3 regions of the Streptomyces sp. NPDC006602 genome follow, and region 2 is predicted to be linked to each of the others. Evidence: riboswitches for the same ligand, from Rfam matches in the RefSeq annotation. Region 2 holds a riboswitch; each other region holds the start of a gene.
What was found. Region 2 has a riboswitch for S-adenosylmethionine ahead of ACFYO2_RS03155 (putative leader peptide). Riboswitches for the same ligand answer to the same signal wherever they lie in the genome.

Region 1 (6,155 bases), 200 kb from region 2:
CTCTCCGACGGTGCCCGGGTGATCTTCGGCCCCGCCGGTCACGCCCTGCCGCAGCTGCGCATCGGCGTGAACGACGAGGGCTACCTCGAGGCGCTCGGCGACTTCGAAGAGCCCGTCGGCCCTGCATTCTGGGAGCGCGGATGAGCACTACGAACACCTCCGACTCGCGCTCGCGCGAGAAGGCACCCGCCGGTGAGCGGGTCGCCGACTGGGCCGACGGCCGCCTGGGGATCTACTCCCTGGCCAAGGCCAACATGCGCAAGATCTTCCCCGACCACTGGTCGTTCATGTTGGGTGAGGTCTGCCTCTACAGCTTCATCATCATCATCCTCACGGGTGTGTATCTGACGCTGTTCTTCCACCCGTCGATGAACGAGGTGGAGTACCACGGCAGCTACGTCCCGCTGCAGGGTCAGCTGATGTCCGAGGCGTTCAACTCGACCATGCACATCTCCTTCGATGTGCGCGGTGGTCTGCTGATCCGGCAGATCCACCACTGGGCGGCGCTGATCTTCCTCGCGGGCATGTTCGTGCACATGATGCGCGTGTTCTTCACGGGCGCGTTCCGCAAGCCGCGCGAGGTCAACTGGCTGTTCGGCTTCCTGCTGTTCGTCCTGGGCATGTTCACCGGCTTCACCGGCTACTCGCTCCCGGACGACCTGCTCTCCGGCACCGGTGTCCGCTTCATGGAGGGCGCGGTCCTGTCCGTGCCGATCGTCGGCACGTACCTGTCGTTCTTCCTCTTCGGCGGGGAGTTCCCGGGCGGCGACTTCGTGGCCCGCTTCTACTCGATCCACGTGCTGCTGCTGCCGGGCATCATGCTCGGCCTGGTGGTCGGCCACCTGATCCTGGTCTTCTACCACAAGCACACGCAGTTCGTGGGCCCCGGCAAGACGAACAACAACGTCGTCGGCATGCCGCTGCTTCCGGTGTACATGGCCAAGGCCGGCGGGTTCTTCTTCCTGGTCTTCGGTGCCATCGCGGCCATCGCGGCGATCGCCTCCATCAACCCGATCTGGGCCATGGGCCCCTACCGGCCGGACCAGGTGTCCACCGGCGCCCAGCCCGACTGGTACATGGGCTTCTCCGAGGGCCTGATCCGTGTGATGCCGGGCTGGGAGATCAACTTCTGGGGCCACACTCTCGTCCTGGGTGTGTTCATCCCGCTGATGATCTTCCCGCTGGTCCTGGTCGCGATCGCGGTCTACCCGTTCATCGAGTCCTGGGTCACCGGCGACAAGCGCGAGCACCACATCCTGGACCGCCCGCGCAACGTGCCGACGCGTTCGGCCTTCGGTGTCGCGTGGATCACCTGGTACATGGTGCTGCTGATCGGTGGTGGGAACGACCTCTGGGCCACCCACTTCCACCTGTCGATCAACGCCATCACCTGGTTCGTCCGGGTCGCGTTCTTCGTCGCCCCGGTCATCGCGTTCGTCATCACCAAGCGGATCTGCCTCGGCCTCCAGCGCCGCGACAAGGAGAAGGTGCTGCACGGCCGCGAGTCGGGCATCATCAAGCGCCTGCCGCACGGTGAGTTCATCGAGGTGCACGAGCCGCTCAGCCAGGAGCAGCTGCACACGCTCACCGCGCACGAGCAGTACGTGCCGGCGCAGATCGGCCCGACGGTGGACGGGAACGGCGTCGAGCGCAAGGTGAAGGGCTCCGAGAGGCTGCGCGCCAAGCTCAGCGAGGCGTACTACGGCGAGGAAGCCCAGATCCCCAAGCCGACCGTCGAGGAGTACAAGGAGATCACGAGCGGCCACGGCCACCACTGATCGTTGCGTCGCCACGCGCGGCGAAGGGCCCCGTCCGAAGACCGGACGGGGCCCTTCGCCGTGCCCGTCGCTGGATAGGGTGGGACCCGTCGAGACTCGCGTCCCGTGTTGTACGGGACTACACCCAGGAGCGGCTGATGAGCGCTGTGACCCCCGCTGGAGGCGACACCGCGGCGGACCGTTCCTGGCCCGAGGTACTGAGCGCACTGCTCGGCGGGCGGGACCTGAGTGCCGGCGACACGGCGTGGGCGATGGACCGCTTCATGAGCGGCGAGGCCACGGACGCCCAGATCGCGGGCTTCATGGTGGCGCTGCGGGCCAAGGGAGAAACGGTCGAGGAGATCAACGGTCTCGTCGAGGCGATGTACGCGCACGCGCTGCCGCTGGACATCCCGGGGCCGGCCGTCGACATCGTCGGAACGGGTGGCGACCGGGCCAAGACGGTCAACATCTCGACGATGTCCGCCATCGTGATCGCGGGCGCCGGGGCGAAGGTCGTCAAGCACGGCAACCGGGCGTCGTCCTCGGCGAGCGGGTCGTCGGACGTGCTGGAGAAGCTCGGCATCAACCTGGAGCTGTCGCCCGAGGGGGTCGCTCGGGTGGTTCAGGAGGCCGGGATCACCTTCTGCTTCGCGGCCAAGTTCCACCCCTCGATGCGCTTCGTCGGCGCGGTCCGGCGGGATCTGGGGATTCCGACCTCCTTCAACCTCCTCGGTCCGCTGACCAACCCGGCCCGGGTCACCGCCTCGGCGGTCGGCTGCTTCGACACCCGGATGGCGGGGCTCATCGCCGGCGTACTGGCCGAGCGCGGCTCCTCGGCGCTGGTGTTCCGCGGCGACGACGGCCTCGACGAGCTGACGACCACGGCCACCTCCCGGGTGTGGGTCGTGCGCGACGGCAAGGTCGCCGAGGAGGCCTTCGATCCGCGGGACGTCGGCCTCGAACTGGTGCCGGTCGAGGCGCTGCGGGGCGCCGACGCGTCGTACAACGCCGAGGTCGCCCGGCGGCTGCTGGACGGTGAGCCGGGCCCGGTGCGGGATGCCGTACTGCTGAACTCGGCGGCGGCGCTGGTGGCGCTGGAGCCGACCGGAGCGCCGCTGGCCGAGCAGATCGGCGCCGGGATGGCCAGGGCGGCTCACTCGATCGACTCCGGGGCGGCCAAGCGGACGCTGGAGCGGTGGGTGGCGGCCAGCAACGCGTAGCACCGCACGTGGTGTTGTCCCGCGATCCGGACACGGGTTGCGGGACCACGATCACTTCGCATACGTTTCTGTACAGGTCATGAGTGACAGTCATGAGGCCCCGGCCGACTGTCCGGCAACCCTCCGTCCGTGGCGGGGTGCCCCGGGTGAAGACCAGGTCGTGGGCAGCAAGGCCTACGGCAAGCGCGGATCCCTCGCACACCAGGGGTCCTGGTCGTCGAGGAGTCTCTCGTGAGCAAGCGAATGCGATAGGGCGCAGAGCCCCGCTTCCGCCTACCCCTTTCACTTTCCTCCGTGCTGGAGCCGTACGCGCTCGCACGGTTATTCCGCCTTGTCTGTCACGGGAGTTCGCCATGTCTGTCTCCACCGTTGCCGCCGCCCAGTCGCTTTGTGCGCCGCTGCCCGTTCTGGGCCGGGATGTCACCGTCCCGCTCGTCACCGGCGGCGAGGTCACCTACGCCGCGCTCGACTACGCGGCCAGCGCGCCGGCGCTGCAGCGGGTCTGGGACGACGTGGCGGCGTACGCGCCCTACTACGGCAGCGTGCACCGAGGCGCCGGCTACCTCTCCCAGCTGTCCACCGACCTCTTCGAGAACGCCCGCACGACGGTCGCCGAGTTCCTCGACTGCCGCGCCGACGACCAGGTGGTCTTCACCCGGTCCACCACCGACTCGCTCAACCTCCTGGCCGCCGCGCTCCCGGCAGACTGCCAGGTCTTCGTCTTCGAGACCGAGCACCACGCCTCGCTGCTGCCCTGGCAGGACGCCCGCGTCAGCTACCTCGACGCCCCGCGCACCCCGCGGCAGGCGGTGGCGACCCTGGAGCGCGCCCTCGCGGACCGTGACCCGTACAGCCCGGCCCTGGTCTGCGTGACCGGCGCCTCGAACGTCACCGGTGAGCTGTGGCCGGTACGGGAGCTGGCCGCCGCCGCGCACGCGCACGGCGCCCGGATCGTCCTGGACGCCGCCCAACTGGCCCCGCACCACCCCCTTTCGGTCCGGGACCTCGACGTCGACTGGGTCGCGTTCTCCGGGCACAAGCTGTACGCCCCCTTCGGCTCCGGCGTCCTGGCCGGCCGTGCCGACTGGCTGCGCGCGGCCGAGCCGTACCTCGCGGGCGGCGGCGCCAGCCGCAAGGTCACGCGGCGCGCGGACGGGGGAGTGGACGTGGAGTGGCACGAGAGCGCCGCCCGGCACGAGGCCGGCTCGCCCAACGTCATCGGGGTCTACTCCATCGCCTCCGCCTGCAAGGCGCTCACCGAGGCCGGCTTCGACACGCTGGTCGCCCGGGAGCAGTACCTGATCGACACGGTCCGCGCGGGCCTCGCCGAGGTCCCCGAGGTCCAGGTCCTCTCCCTCTTCGGCGACGACGCCCCGCGGGTCGGCGTGATCTCCTTCGTCGTCGAGGGCTGGAACAGCTCCCACTTCGCCGCCGCGCTCTCCGCCGAGTACGGCATCGGCGTCCGCGACGGCCTCTTCTGCGCCCACCCGCTGGTTCGCACCCTGCTCGGGAGCGACGCCCAGACCCAGGGCGAGTGCGGTGCCCCCGAGGCCGCGCCCGGCGAGAAGTCCCTCAACGCGATCCGGGTGAGCTTCGGCGCGGGCACGCCCGACGAGCACGTGCAGCGGTTCGTCGGCGCCGTGAAGGAACTGGTCCGGGACGGTGCGAAGTGGACGTACCGCACGGAGGACGGCCGCTGCGTACCGGCCGTCTGAGGGACTGACGTCCACCGGCGCGTATACGCTCCCTCTCGGCAGCCGTACGACGTAGGGGGAACACGGGGTGCAGGAGCTGCGCGAGACGGATCCTCGGGTCATCGGCCCCTATGAGGTCCTGGGCAGGCTCGGGTCCGGTGGCATGGGCGAGGTGTATCTCGCCGAGGCGCGGCGCGGGCCGCGGCTGGCCGTGAAGGTGGTGCGGGCCGAGCATGCGGAGGACCGCACGTTCCGGGCGCGGTTCCGGCACGAGGTGCGGGCCGCGCAGACCGTCGGCGGGGCGGGGACGTACACCGCGCGGGTCGTGGACGCGGACACCGAGGCCCCACGGCCGTGGATGGCCACCGAGTTCGTCGACGGGCCGAACCTGCGGGACGCGGTGTTCGACGGCGGCCCCCTGACGGGAGACGCGGTACGGCTGCTGGCGGCCGCGCTCGCCGAGGCGCTCGCAGCGATCCACGCCAAGGGGCTGGTGCACCGGGACCTCAAGCCGTCCAACATCCTGCTGGCGCAGGACGGTCCTCGGGTGATCGACTTCGGGATCGTCCGGGCCCTGGAGGGGACGGCGCTGACCCGGACCGGGGTGGTCGTCGGGTCGGTCGGCTATGTCTCGCCCGAGCAGATCCGCAACGGTGCCCAGGTGGGGCCGGCCAGTGACGTCTTCTCGCTGGGCGCGGTGCTCGCGTACGCGTCCGGCGGCAAGGAGCCGTTCGGCGAGGGACAGGATTCGGTCGTCCTGCTGCGGATCCTGACCGGGGACGTCGACCTGTCCGCCGTACCGAAGGACCACCTGCCCCTGGTGGAGGCGTGTCTGCGGGACGATCCGGGCGCCCGGCCGACGCCCGCGGACGTGGTCGCGGCGACGGGGCACACCGCGCGTTCGCTGCGCGAGGGCCTGCGGTCGGGGTGGTGCGCGACCGGTGCCTCCAAAGGGGCCGAGTCCGTCGGGGGCGGTGAGCGCTGGATCCCGGAGCACGGGTCGGGGGAGCGGGAGAGCCGGGTCGAATACGTGGCGCCCGTGACGGTCACGGACTTGCCGGCGGTCGCGGAGACCCAGCCGCGGCCGCCCTCGCGGCGGCGGTTGCTGGGGGCGCTGACCGGTGGCGCGGGGGTGGTGGCGGCTGGTGGCCTCGGCGGATGGCTGCTGTTGCGGGACTCGTCGGACGGCGAGGCAGGCGCCGCGGGCGGGTCCGGCACCCCGGCCCGGTCCTCCCCGTCGGGAACGCCTCGGGTGGGCTGGCAGTACAAGGTCGAGGGACTGGGTGGAGGACACGGGCCCTGTGCCTCGCTGTCGCCCGACGGCAGGCGTGTGTACGTCGGTGGCGCGGACGGCTCGCTGCACGCCGTGGACCTGAACGGCCTGAGTATCTGGCGCACCGCGCTGGGCGGCGAGGTCATGTCCCCGCTCGCCACCGCCGACGGCGTGTACTGCCTGCTGTTCGACGGGCAGGAGGGCGCCT
Region 2 (6,155 bases):
CGCAGGTCCTGGCCCAGTGCAGCAGCCGGGTGAGGGCATGGCGGACCTGGGCGTCACGGTGCTGGGCGGTACCCGTAAGGTCGAAGAAGTAGCGGCGCGGGTGACCGATGGGGTTGCCGTGGACATCGAGGCGCCAGGCGGCCAGGTGGTCGGCGTTCATGTCGACGCCGATCACACCGGTGGCGAGGGCGGTGGCCATCGGGATGGTCCGGGCTGCCGGGATCTGCCAGGAGGCCGTCAGGTACCAGCGGCCACGGGCCACATCCAGGTGGATGCGGTAGGCCACCGCCCGGTTCGCCTCGACCCGGTCCGCCCACTCCTGGCCCCGGTGCGGGAAGCCGACCCGGCAGGCGAGCACGTACCGGCCGTGTGGCGCGTTGGCCAGCTCGGCGAGCGGAGCCGGGAGTTTGATGCTGACCTCGCCGTCCGGGCTGACACGGATCGTCTCGTTCCCGTACCGCTTCCCGGACTCGCCGTCGGCCTGCAGGAACCACCGCTCAGCTTCCCACCGCTGACGCCACTGGGCCTCGGTGAGCTGGGCTGCGGGCAGATGGTGCCGGGTGCGGGCCAGCTGTTTGCCGCCCCGCACCACGTGCACGATCCCGGCCTCACGGTCGGCCCGCTCGCGCTCCAACCGCTCCTCCAGCGCGTGCAGACGGCGGGACTTGGCGTGCCACTCCCGCTGACTGCGGTAGCCGCCCGGCGCCCTCTTCGAACCCTTCTCCCCCACCGGCAGCGACAGCCGGTGCGCGATCGTACGGACCCCCGCATCAAGAGACTGGATGTGGGCGAACTGGCAGCGGCGGGCGAGCGCCCACTGATCATGCGTGGCCTTGGTGATCGACCCGGCCCAGCGAGACGACGACACCGGCGTCAGACCCCGCTTACGGGCCGCCCACGTGTCCGCGGAGTGCTCCAGCCCATCCGCGCACCGCGCCCTCAGATCACCGGAGGCGAGCGAGCCGAGGTGCGCGCCCACCAGCGCGAGCACCTTCTCATCGGCGGGCGCGAGCTGCTTCAGCCGGGTGCGGACCGCCACCCCCGAGGGGCCGGGCACGACAAACGACTCCGCAAGCTCACGCAACCCGCCCACCCCACATCCCCCATGCAGCCGCTCGGAAACCCGCTCATCACAACCAACGAGCGCCACCCGGAAAGGTCACACATTCGACGGACGAACTCTGATTCCCCTCCCGGGACAGCATCACCCAGCCGCCGAACAGGACCCTCCGTGCTCACTCCCACACGTCAGAACGCACTCGTGCTCAGTTACACCCCAGCAGTTCTCAACCCCTCACCCACCGGTCCGCACCGGACCGACGACAGGCGGGCTGAGCCCCCGGGACGGCCCTTGTACACATGACTGACAAGAAGCTGTCACACACGGACCGGAATGCGGGTTGGACCGACGCCCGTTCTGAACTGACATGACTGTTGGAGTAGCGCTCAACGCGTCCGACGCGCCGAACCAGGTCGACGCCACCGTACAACTGGCTCAGGAGGCCGCGGAGTCCGGTCTCACGTCGGCCTGGTTCGGGCAGACCTTCGGCGCCGACTCGCCCCAGCTCGCGGCGATCGCCGGGCGAGCCGTACCCGGACTGCAGGTCGGCACCTCCGCGATCCCCGTCTTCGGCCGCCACCCGCTGTTGGTCTCCAGCCAGGCCCAGACCGCCCAGGCCGCGACCCACGGCCGCTATCACCTCGGTCTGGCTCTGGGCACGAAACTGCTGACGGAGACGGGCTTCGGCCTGCCTTTCGAACGACCCATCGCCCGGCTGCGCGAATTCCTCACCGCGCTGCGGCAGTTGACGGAGACCGGCACGGCCGACTTCCACGGTGAGCTGCTCACCGCGACCACCCCGATCCCTGCGCGGGTACCGGGTGCCGAGAGCGGTGTCCCCCTGCTGGTCGCCGCGATGGGGCCGCAGGCGCTGCGGGTCAGCGGCGAACTGGCCGACGGGATCCTGCCCTACCTGGCGGGACCGCGCGCTCTGGCGGACCACATCGTGCCCGCCCTGACCGCTGCCGCCGAGGCAGCCGGCCGCCCCGCGCCCAGGATCGTGGCCCTGGTGCCCGGCGTGGTCACGGACGACGTCGACGCGGTGCGGGCCAAGGCCACCGAGAACCTCGCGTTCTACGAACAGATCCCGTCCTACGCGCGGGTCATCGAACTCTCCGGTGGCCGGCGGGCCGCCGACCTGGCCGTGATCGGTGACGAGAAGACGGTCGAGGCCGAGGTGCGCCGTTACCGCGAAGCCGGCGTCACCGAGGTCGTGTTCTCGGGCACCGAGATCGCGGGAGAGGCCGACCGCCGACGCACCTGGCGGCTCCTCGGCGAAGTGGCCCGCTGAGCACGCCTGTCGAACCGATGGCCCGACCAGCCCCCTGAACCCGTGACGAAGGAGAACCCATGACCACCGAGGTCACCACAACAGACCTCCACGCCTTCACCGAGACCTGGCTGGAGTGGCACCGCGCCCAGGAGGCCCGGCTCGCCGCCCCGCACGGGTTCCTGGCGATCACCGGCCTGCACTGGCTCGAAGACCGGCCACAGCGCTTCCCGGACGCGCCCGGCGCGTGGCGCACCGGCCCCGAGGGCGTCGTCGTAGACCTCGACGACGGCGAGGAACTGGCCGTCGACGGGACGCCGGTGCGCGGTGAACACCGCTTCGGCGTACTTCCCGAGCGCGGCGGCGTCGACGCCGTCTGGGGAGACGCCGTCATCGAGGTCGCCAGGCGCGGCGGCCACGACATCGTGCGCCCCCGGCACCCGGACGCGCCGCTGCGCACGGCCTTCACCGGCACGCCCGCCTACGCCCCCGACCCGCGCTGGGCCGTGACGGGCCGTTACATCCCCTTCGACACACCGCGGCCGACCACCGTGGGCGCCGCGGTCGAGGGCCTTGAGCATGTCTACGACGCTCCGGGCAGGGTCGAGTTCGAGCTGGACGGGCGCCGGCTGTCGCTGACCGCGTTCCCGGGACATGGCCCGGGCCGGCTGATGGTGCTGTTCACCGACGCGACCTCCGGAGTCACCACCTACGCCGCCAACCGGAGCCTGGTCCTCGAACCGCCCGCCGCCGACGGCACGGTCGTCCTGGACTTCAACCGCGCCGGGAACCTGCCGTGCGCGTACACGGACCTGGCCACCTGCCCGCTGCCTCCGGCCGAGAACCGGCTGCCGGTGGCCATCGAGGCCGGTCAGAAGATCCCCCGCGAGCGCGGCGGCTCCTGAAGCCGGACGCACTCTCGCCCCGGACTCCTCTGAAAAGGCGTCCTTTTGCGCCATTGACGTACGACAAGACCGCTCCGTACGATCACGAACGGCATTGAGTGTCAGCGTCAAGCCCTGGCTCGCTGATCGGCAACCCTCCCACGCGGTGGGGTGCTCCAGGTGAAAGCCCGGCGGGATCACCGACGATCTCCGCAAGCGCGTGGCCCCGTGACCGGGGCCGGACATGTGGAGGACCGATATGCGGCACGGTGGTGACCTCAGCGCCCGCTTCGTCGGCGCCACCGTGTTCTCCCGGCTCTCGCGTCGGCGCCACATCGACCTCAAGCGCTCGACCAGCTGTCTCTGTCAGGCCTGACGAGCCTTCCCGCCGCTGGTCGCGGTACGGCATCTGCCGTCGCCGCACCCGCCTGCGCCTGCGCCTGATCTCCGTTTCCCCCTGATCCCCGTCTGCACAGCGCTCCCCGGCACCGGCGTCGCGCCGACCGGGGCCGCACACCCACGCACGGCCGTGCCCTGCACCACACCCGTGCCTGGTGACACGAGTAGGAGAAGCCCTCCGTGACTGCACTTGTCGATGTCAGAACCTCCCGGTGGGCGGCATTGACCGCCCTGGTGACCACCAGTGTTCTGCTGACCGCCTGCGGCTCCGGCGGCGGCGATTCCGGCAGCGGCACCGGACAGCCCAAGTCCGGCGGCACCCTGAGCTTCGCGGTGGGTTCGGACGCCGGCTGCGTGGATCCGCAGCAGGTCGCCAGCAACGAGACCATCTACTCGGTGCGCCAGATCGTGGACTCACTGACGGACCAGGATCCCAAGACCGGCAAGATCGTGCCGTGGCTGGCGAAGAGCTGGGACATCAGCTCCGACGCCACGACGTTCACCTTCCATCTGAGGTCGGGCGTCACCTTCAGCGACGGCTCGAAGCTGACCGCGCAGGTGGTCAAGGACAACTTCGACGCGGTGCCGGAACTCGGCGCCCTGGGGACGCTCGCCGAGGGCTATCTGAGCGGCGTCAAGAGCACCACGGTGGTCGACCCGCTCACCGTCAAGGTGACCTTCAGCCAGCCCAACGCCCAGTTCCTGCAGGCCACTTCGACCCACTCGCTGGGGATCGAGTCGTCGGCGAGCGTGAAGAAGACCCCGCAGCAGAAGTGCAGCGACGGGGTGATCGGGTCCGGGCCCTTCGTGCTGAAGCAGTACGTGCAGAACCAGTCGGTCACCCTGGCCAAGCGCGCGGGATACGCGTGGGGTTCCTCGCGGTGGAGCAAGAAGGGCGAGGCGTACCTGGACAAGCTGGTGTTCAAGGTCGTACCGGAGGCGGGTGTACGGGCGGGCAGTCTCCAGTCCGGTCAGGTGGACGCGATCAGCAGCGTCGGCAAGGCCAACGAGGCGGCCCTCAAGGGCGGTCAGGTCAGCCTCCAGCGACGGGCCAACCCCGGCGTCGTGTTCGGCCTCGGGCTCAACAACTCGCGGCCGCTCCTGCAGGACGCGAGGGTGCGCCAGGCGATCCTGTTGGCCGTCGACCGTCAGCAGATCGCCGACACCGTCTTCCCCACCGGCACCCAGGCGGCGACCAGCGTCCTCGCGCACACCACGCCCGACTACACCGACCTCGCGTCCGGTCTGACCTTCGACGCGGCCAAGGCCAAGTCCCTGCTGGATGTGGCGGGTTGGAAGACCGGCAGCGGCGGCATCCGCGCCAAGGACGGCAAGAAGCTGAGCCTGACCATCAAGTGGTTTCCCAACGCGGCCACCAACCAGCCCGCGCTGGAGCTGATCCAGCAACAGCTCAAGGCCGTCGGTGTTGACGTGGTCCTCAAGCAGCTCCAGGTCACACAGTTCGCCCCGACACTCCAGTCGGGTGACTACGACGCGGTGTGGGGGAACGTGACCCGTGCTGACCCGGACATCCTGCGCAGCTCCTTCTCCACCAAGCTGGCCAACTTCTACCGCGTGCCGGCGAGCTCCCTCGACACGGCGCTGTCCGAGCAGGCCGCAACCGTCGACGCAGCCAAGCGCAAGCAACTGGTCACCCAGGCCGAGCAGTTGCTGGTAAAGAACGCCTACTACGTGCCGGTCGTCGAGCTCCAGACCCAGCTGGGCGTGGCGAAGAAGGTGCACGACCTGAACTTCGACGCCTCAAGCCGGATCCAGCTGCACGACACCTGGATCGGGTAGCGCATGCGCCGCTATGTGATCAAACGACTCGCCCAGGCGGTCGGAGTGCTGTGGGCGGCGTACACCGTCTCGTTCCTGGTGCTGGACTATCTGCCGGGTGACCCGGTCACGGCGATGGCCAGTGCCGGAATGGACTCGGGGCAGGTCGACCCGCAGCAGATCGCCGCCCTGCGGCACGAGTACGGCTTCGACAAGCCGGTGCTGGCGCAGTACGCCGAGTACCTCGGCCGGGCGGTGCGCGGGGACTTCGGCGACTCGGTGTCCACCGGCCGCCCGGTCACCTCGACGCTGGCCGACGCGCTGCCGCAGACCTTGCAGTTGACCGGCGCGGCCCTGCTGCTCGCGGTGCTCCTCGGCGGCGGTCTGGCGGTGCTGGCGACCTACACCGCTCAGCGCTGGCTGCGGCAGCTGCTGCTGTCGCTGCCGCCGCTGGGGGTGTCCGTCCCGACGTTCTGGGTGGGGCTGCTGCTCGTCGAGACGTTCTCCTTCCGGCTGCACTGGTTCCCCGCGTTCGGCAACGACGGCTTCAAGGGGCTGGTGTTGCCGGCGCTGACTCTGGCGGTGCCGACCGGTGCGCAGATCGCCCAGGTGCTCGCCAAGAGCCTGCTCACCGCACTGGACCAGGCGTATGTGGAGACCGCGCGGGCCAAGGGTGCCGGCCGGTGGCGGGTCCATCTGCGGCACGCGCTGCGCAACGCGTCCCTGCCCGCGCTGACAGTCGTCGGCCTGCTGGTGGGGCAGC
Region 3 (6,155 bases), on a different contig from region 2:
CACGGACCCGGCGACGCCGGCAGGGTGGGAGGGGCTCCAGGCCCTCCTCGCTCGGCCGGAGCGCGCGGTGATCGCGCTCGACTTCGACGGGACGCTCGCGCCGATCGTGGCGGATCCGGAGAAGGCGCGGGCCCATCCCGAGGCGGTGGCCGTGCTCGCCGCGCTCGCTCCGAAGGTCGCCGCCGTGGCCGTGGTCACGGGGCGCCCGGCCGCGGTGGCCGTCCGGCACGGCGGCTTCGCCGACGTCCCCGGTCTCGAACACCTCGTCGTCCTCGGCCATTACGGCGCCGAGCGCTGGGACGCCCGTACCGGAACCGTCAGCGCCCCCGCCCCGCACCCCGGCGTCGCCGCCGTCCGTGCCGAGTTGCCGGGCGTGATCGAGGGGGCCGGGGTCCGGCAGGGGGCGTGGATCGAGGAGAAGGGGCGCGCGGTCGCCGTACACACCCGGCGGGCCGCCGATCCGCAGGCCGCGTTCGAGACTCTGCGCGACCCCCTCACCGAGCTGGCCGCCCGGCACGGTCTGATCGTCGAACCCGGCCGGCTCGTCCTCGAGCTCCGACCGCCGGGCATGGACAAGGGCGTCGCCCTCCTCGAGTACGTCCGTGAGATCGTCGCCACGTCCGTCCTCTACGCCGGCGACGACCTCGGCGACCTCCCTGCCTTCGCCGCCGTCGACAAACTCCGTTCCGACGGCACCCCGGGCCTGCTGGTGTGCAGCGGCAGCGACGAGGTCACCGAGCTGCGGGAGCGGGCGGACGTGGTCGTGGACGGCCCGGAGGGGGTCGTACGGCTCCTCCGGGCGCTCGCCGAGCGGATCGGCTAGGCCGGTCGGCTCAGCGCGTCCAACTGCTCCAGGAACCACTGCGCCGGCGGCAAGGCGGTCGCCGCCGCGGTGAGTCTCTTCGTTCGCTCGGCCCGTTCGCCCGCCGACATGGTCAGCGCCTCGTGCAGGGCCCTGGCCGTGCCGATCACGTCGTACGGGTTGACGGGGATCGCGTCCTCGCCCAGTTCCTCGAACGCCCCCGCCTCCCGCGACAGCACCAGCACGCACCCCTCGTCGGAGATCACCGGCACCTCCTTCGCGACGAGGTTCATGCCGTCCCGGATGGGGTTGACGAGGGCCACGTCGGCGAGGCGGTAGGCGGCCAGGGAGCGCGCGAAGTCGTCCTTCAGGTGCAGCAGGACCGGTGTCCAACCCGGCGTGCCGTACCCGGCGTTGATCTCGTCCGCCAGCCGCCGCACCTCCGCCATGTACTCCCGGTACACGGCGAGGTCCTGTCGGGACGGGTACGCGAACGCCACGTGCACCACCCGCTCGCGCCACTCGGGGTGGTCGTCGAGCAGCTGCCGGTACGCCAGCAGTCCCCGCACGATGTTCTTCGACAGCTCGGTCCTGTCGACCCGCACGATCGCCTTGCGGCCCTCGCCGATCTCCGCCCGCAGCGCCGTCATCCGTTCCTCGACGTCCCCCTCGTGCGCCCGCTTCCGCAGGAAGTCCGCGTCCGCGCCCAGCCCGTGCACGCCGATCCGCGTGTCCCCGAGTCCGCCGGCGAACTCCGTACAGCACGCGGTGAACGCGTCCGCCCAGCGGTGGGTGAGGAAACCCAGCCGGTCCGCGCCGAGCATTCCCCCCAACAGCTGCGCGCGGATGTCGTCGGGGAGCATCCGGAAGTAGTCCGGCGGCGCCCACGGCGTGTGCGAGAAGTGGCCGATCCGCAGGTCCGGACGCAGCTCCCGGAGCATTCCGGGCACCAGGCACAGGTGGTAGTCCTGCACCACGACCGCCGCGCCCTCGGCCGCTTCCTCGGCCAGGGCCTGGGCGAACGCGCGGTTGTACGTCTCGTACGACGCCCACTGCCGCCGGAACTCCGCGTCGAAGACGGGCTCCAGAGGGGTCTGGTACAGCATGTGGTGGACGAACCACAGCACGGAGTTGGCGATGCCGTTGTACGCGTCGGCGTGCACGTCGGCAGGGACGTCGAGCATGCGGACGCCCGGCTCGCCGATCCCGCGTCGTACCGCCTCGCGGTCGCCGTCGCCCAGCGCCGAGCACACCCACAGCGCGCCCGCGTCGGGTCCGATGGCGGACAGGCCCGAGACCAGCCCGCCGCCACCCCGTTTGGCGTGGAGCGAGCCGTCCGTGCTGTCCGGTCGGACCTCGTACGAAACCGGGCCGCGGTTGGACGCGACCAGTACCTCTGCACTGCCGACACCCTGCGTTGAAGCCATACGCCTCAACCTAGCCCGGCCCGGAAACACTCAAACGTTCGGGCGGGTCCGGGGGCCGTATACGGCCCCCGGACACCGGAACACACCCGGTCAGGCGACCTTTCGCTGCGCGTACTCCGCGATCTCCACCATCGGCGGCCGCTCCTCCGTGTCCACGGAGTAGGTACGCGGCTCGAAGCCGTCCTCGCCCCGTTCGAACTGCGTGAGGGACGGACGGATGAGGTGCCCGCGGGCCAGCCGGAGCTGGGCCGTGCGGTAGATCGCGGCGGACATGCGGCCCAGTGCCTGGCCGTCCTGGTGGCGGTGCTTGCGCACCCCGACGTCGACCTGGGCGAGCGCGTCCAGGCCCACCAGGTGCAGGGCGTCGACCAGCATGCCCAGCTCGACGCCGTACCCGACCGGGAACGGCAGCTGTTCGAGCAGTGAGCGGCGGGCCGCGTACTCGCCGCCGAGCGGCTGTACGAAACCGGCCAGCTGTGGCCAGTGCATGTTGAGCAGCGGGCGGGCCATCAGTTCGGTGACCCGGCCGCCCTGACCGGCCGCGCCGCCCAGGGGACGGTCGTACATCCCCTTGACGAGCTGGACCCCGGGCTCGGTGAGCAGCGGGCCCACGATGCCGGAGACGAAGTCGGAGGAGAACTCCTTCAGGTCGGCGTCGATGAAGCAGACGATGTCGCCGCTGGTGGCCAGGAGCGAGCGCCAGAGCACCTCGCCCTTGCCGGGGGCGATCGGGATGCGGGGGAGGATGTCGTCGCGGTGGACGACCCGGGCCCCAGCGGCGGCTGCCACTTCGGACGTACGGTCGGTCGATCCCGAGTCGACGACGACGATCTCGTCGACGAGCGGGACCTGTTGCATGAGGTCATGACGGATCACGGCGACGATGTCACCGACCGTCTCCTCCTCGTTGAGCGCGGGCAGCACGACACTGACCGACTGTCGCGTGGCGCGTTTCGCAGCCAGGATCTTGTGGAGCGGGCGATCGGTCTTCGACCAGGAGCGAGTGCTCAGCCAACGCTCGACCTCATTCAGCACGGTGCGCGGCTCCTCTGCGTTCTCTCGGCGAGCGTCTGATCCATGCTCTCTTGTGGAACATGTGATCCATCTCGCGGTTCGGACGGCTATCTCAACTGTCCTGGCCTTCGGTTACAGTCTTGAACAACGCTGATGACCATCGCATGTCGGGGTCGGCGTTCCGTTTCAACGATCAACAACTTCATACCGCTCATCCAGAGGGGCAGAGGGATACGGCCCGATGAAGCCCCGGCAACCCTCCAGCCGGTCTCGTAGCGATCACTGACGATCGTCTTCGCGAGGCTCCCCGGCTCGGGAAGGTGCCAAATCCGTCTCACGGCGAGATGCGTCGTGAGGAAGATGAGGAGAAAGGGCCTCGCCTCACATGGCTGCGCAGACTGTTGCAAGCACCACGGACAACACCGCGAACGTCCCCGCGGATTCCCCCGTCGATCTCGGCCCCGCCGCCGCGCTGAGCTGCCGCGAGTGCGGCCACCGCGTGCCCCTCGGCCCGGTCTTCGCGTGCGAGGAGTGTTTCGGCCCGCTCGAGATCGCGTACGACTTCTCCGGCTACGACACGGAGGAGCTCCGCAAGCAGATCGAGGCGGGCCCCGCGAACATCTGGCGCTACGCGCCGCTGCTGCCCGTCCCGGCCGACGTGGCGGACAAGCCCAACATCAACCCCGGCTGGACCAAGCTCGTCAAGGCCGACAACCTCGCCCGCGAGCTGGGTGTCGAGGCCGGCAAGCTCTTCGTCAAGGACGACTCCGGCAACCCGACGCACTCCTTCAAGGACCGCGTCGTCGCCCAGGCCATCGAGGCCGCCCGCGCGTTCGACTTCACCACCCTCTCCTGCTCCTCCACGGGCAACCTGGCCGGTGCCGTCGGCGCCGCCGCCGCCCGCGCGGGCTTTCGCTCCTGCGTGTTCATCCCGCACGACCTGGAGCAGGGCAAGGTCGTCATGGCCGCCATCTACGGCGGCGAGCTCGTCGGCATCGAGGGCAACTACGACGACGTGAACCGCTTCTGCTCCGAGCTGATCGGCGACCCGGCCGGCGAGGGCTGGGGCTTCGTCAACGTCAACCTGCGGCCGTACTACGCCGAGGGCTCCAAGACCCTGGCGTACGAGATCTGCGAGCAGCTCGGCTGGCAGCTCCCGGACCAGCTGGTGGTGCCGATCGCCTCCGGCTCACAGCTCACGAAGATCGACAAGGGTCTGAAGGAGCTGATCGATCTCGGGCTCGTCGAGGACAAGCCGTACAAGATCTTCGGCGCCCAGGCCGAGGGCTGCTCGCCGGTGTCCGTCGCCTACAAGGCCGGGCACGACGTCGTCCGCCCGCAGAAGCCGAACACCATCGCCAAGTCGCTGGCCATCGGCAACCCGGCGGACGGTCCTTACGTCCTCGACATCGCGCGGCGTACGGGTGGTGCGGTGGAGGACGTCAACGACGAGCAGATCGTGGACGCGATCAAGCTCCTCGCGCGCACGGAGGGCATCTTCGCGGAGACCGCGGGTGGCGTGACCGTCGGAGTCACCCGCAAGCTGATCGAGAACGGCCTCCTCGATCCGACGAAGACCACGGTCGTGCTGAACACCGGTGACGGTCTCAAGACCTTGGACGCGGTGGCGGGTACGGGGCTGACTGCGACCATTCGTCCGAACCTGGAGTCGTTCCGCGAGGCTGGTCTCGCCTAGTCCGTCTTCAAGCTGCAGGCCGGTGGGGGCTGGCCGCGCAGTTCCCCGCGCCCCTAGGCCCGTATCCCTGACCGGAGGTTTCAACCGTGAGCGTTACCGTCCGCATCCCCACCATCCTGCGCACCTACACCGGTGGCAAGGCCGAGGTCGTCGCCGAGGGGGCCACCCTCGCCGAGGTCATCACCGACCTGGAGAAGAACCACACGGGTATCGCCGCCCGGGTGCTCGACGACCAGGGCAAGCTGCGCCGGTTCGTCAACGTGTACGTCAACGACGACGACGTCCGCTTCGAGCAGGGTCTGGAGACCGCGACCCCGGACGGTGCCGGTGTCTCCATCATTCCGGCCGTGGCCGGCGGCTGATCATTACCGTCGGTAACGCTGATTACCGAGAGTTCATTGAATTGCCCCCTCCGTGAGAGAAGCGGAGGGGGCAATTCAATGTGGTTGAGCGCGGTACAGTTGGGGAACGCGATGCCGACCTGCGGGTCGGAAGCCCTTGATTACCACCTTGCACCCGATAAGAAGTAGCCAAAGTGTGTGCTTCTTTCGCGGCTTTTGTGCATTTTGTGGAGCCCGACTTGCCCTGAATTCGGGCGAATTCTCGCCACATTCCGGACCGTGCGCGTCCGGAATTCTCGTCCGATTGACCTGTTGCAGACGGCAGTTGGGCAGATACATTCGGCCGCGGTCGACGCGTTCCGGCGCACGCCCCCAACCATGTGGGGGGTGAGGTCTGACCCGGATCCGCGAAGTGTGGATCTGTGCAAGGGCCAGTAATAGGGGAGTTAGGCATGGCTCAGGGCACCGTCAAGTGGTTCAACGCGGAGAAGGGGTACGGCTTCATCGCGGTCGACGGTGGTGCGGATGTTTTCGTCCACTACAGCGCGATTCAGATGGACGGCTACCGCACCCTGGAGGAAGGTCAGCGAGTTGATTTCGAGATCTCGCAGGGCCAGAAGGGGCCGCAGGCGGACATGGTCCGACTGGCGACCGGCTGAAGCACGCGCCGACTGACAGCGACGTTCTTCTGTTCTTCGGAGGGCTCGTATCCCATGGGGAGTCATGGGTTACGAGCCCTTCGGCATGCCCGGCGCATGTCGGGCGCGAGGCCCGCGCAGGCCCCGCGCAGACCCCGCGCGGCGGTGCCGACCACTGAGAGGAGCTTGCACTCGGCAGGGGCGAGTGCTAATCATTGGCGTTAGCACTCTGAAGGT

Region 1: it holds a riboswitch for S-adenosylmethionine, as region 2 does, so the genes downstream of both, ACFYO2_RS02200 (aminotransferase class V-fold PLP-dependent enzyme) here and ACFYO2_RS03155 (putative leader peptide) in region 2, are expected to answer to the same signal.
Region 3: it holds a riboswitch for S-adenosylmethionine, as region 2 does, so the genes downstream of both, thrC (threonine synthase) here and ACFYO2_RS03155 (putative leader peptide) in region 2, are expected to answer to the same signal.

What each region holds. Positions count from the first base shown of each region.
Region 1 covers NZ_JBIAHG010000001.1:478,188-484,342, reverse strand. Annotated here, with positions in the region: gene ACFYO2_RS02215 (Rieske 2Fe-2S domain-containing protein) at 1-144, shown strand, start outside; gene ACFYO2_RS02210 (cytochrome bc complex cytochrome b subunit) at 141-1,778, shown strand; gene trpD (anthranilate phosphoribosyltransferase) at 1,916-2,980, shown strand; SAM riboswitch class IV at 3,056-3,172, shown strand; gene ACFYO2_RS02200 (aminotransferase class V-fold PLP-dependent enzyme) at 3,334-4,695, shown strand; gene ACFYO2_RS02195 (PQQ-binding-like beta-propeller repeat protein) at 4,763-6,155, shown strand, end outside.
Region 2 covers NZ_JBIAHG010000001.1:682,123-688,277, forward strand. Annotated here, with positions in the region: gene ACFYO2_RS03140 (IS200/IS605 family accessory protein TnpB-related protein) at 1-1,057, opposite strand, end outside; gene ACFYO2_RS03145 (LLM class F420-dependent oxidoreductase) at 1,428-2,351, shown strand; gene ACFYO2_RS03150 (DUF1684 domain-containing protein) at 2,411-3,235, shown strand; SAM riboswitch class IV at 3,326-3,439, shown strand; gene ACFYO2_RS03155 (putative leader peptide) at 3,474-3,590, shown strand; gene ACFYO2_RS03160 (ABC transporter substrate-binding protein) at 3,794-5,413, shown strand; gene ACFYO2_RS03165 (ABC transporter permease) at 5,417-6,155, shown strand, end outside.
Region 3 covers NZ_JBIAHG010000029.1:68,684-74,838, forward strand. Annotated here, with positions in the region: gene otsB (trehalose-phosphatase) at 1-823, shown strand, start outside; gene ACFYO2_RS39760 (trehalose-6-phosphate synthase) at 820-2,229, opposite strand; gene ACFYO2_RS39765 (glucosyl-3-phosphoglycerate synthase) at 2,320-3,264, opposite strand; SAM riboswitch class I at 3,452-3,610, shown strand; gene thrC (threonine synthase) at 3,629-4,939, shown strand; gene ACFYO2_RS39775 (ubiquitin-like small modifier protein 1) at 5,026-5,301, shown strand; gene ACFYO2_RS39780 (cold-shock protein) at 5,733-5,939, shown strand.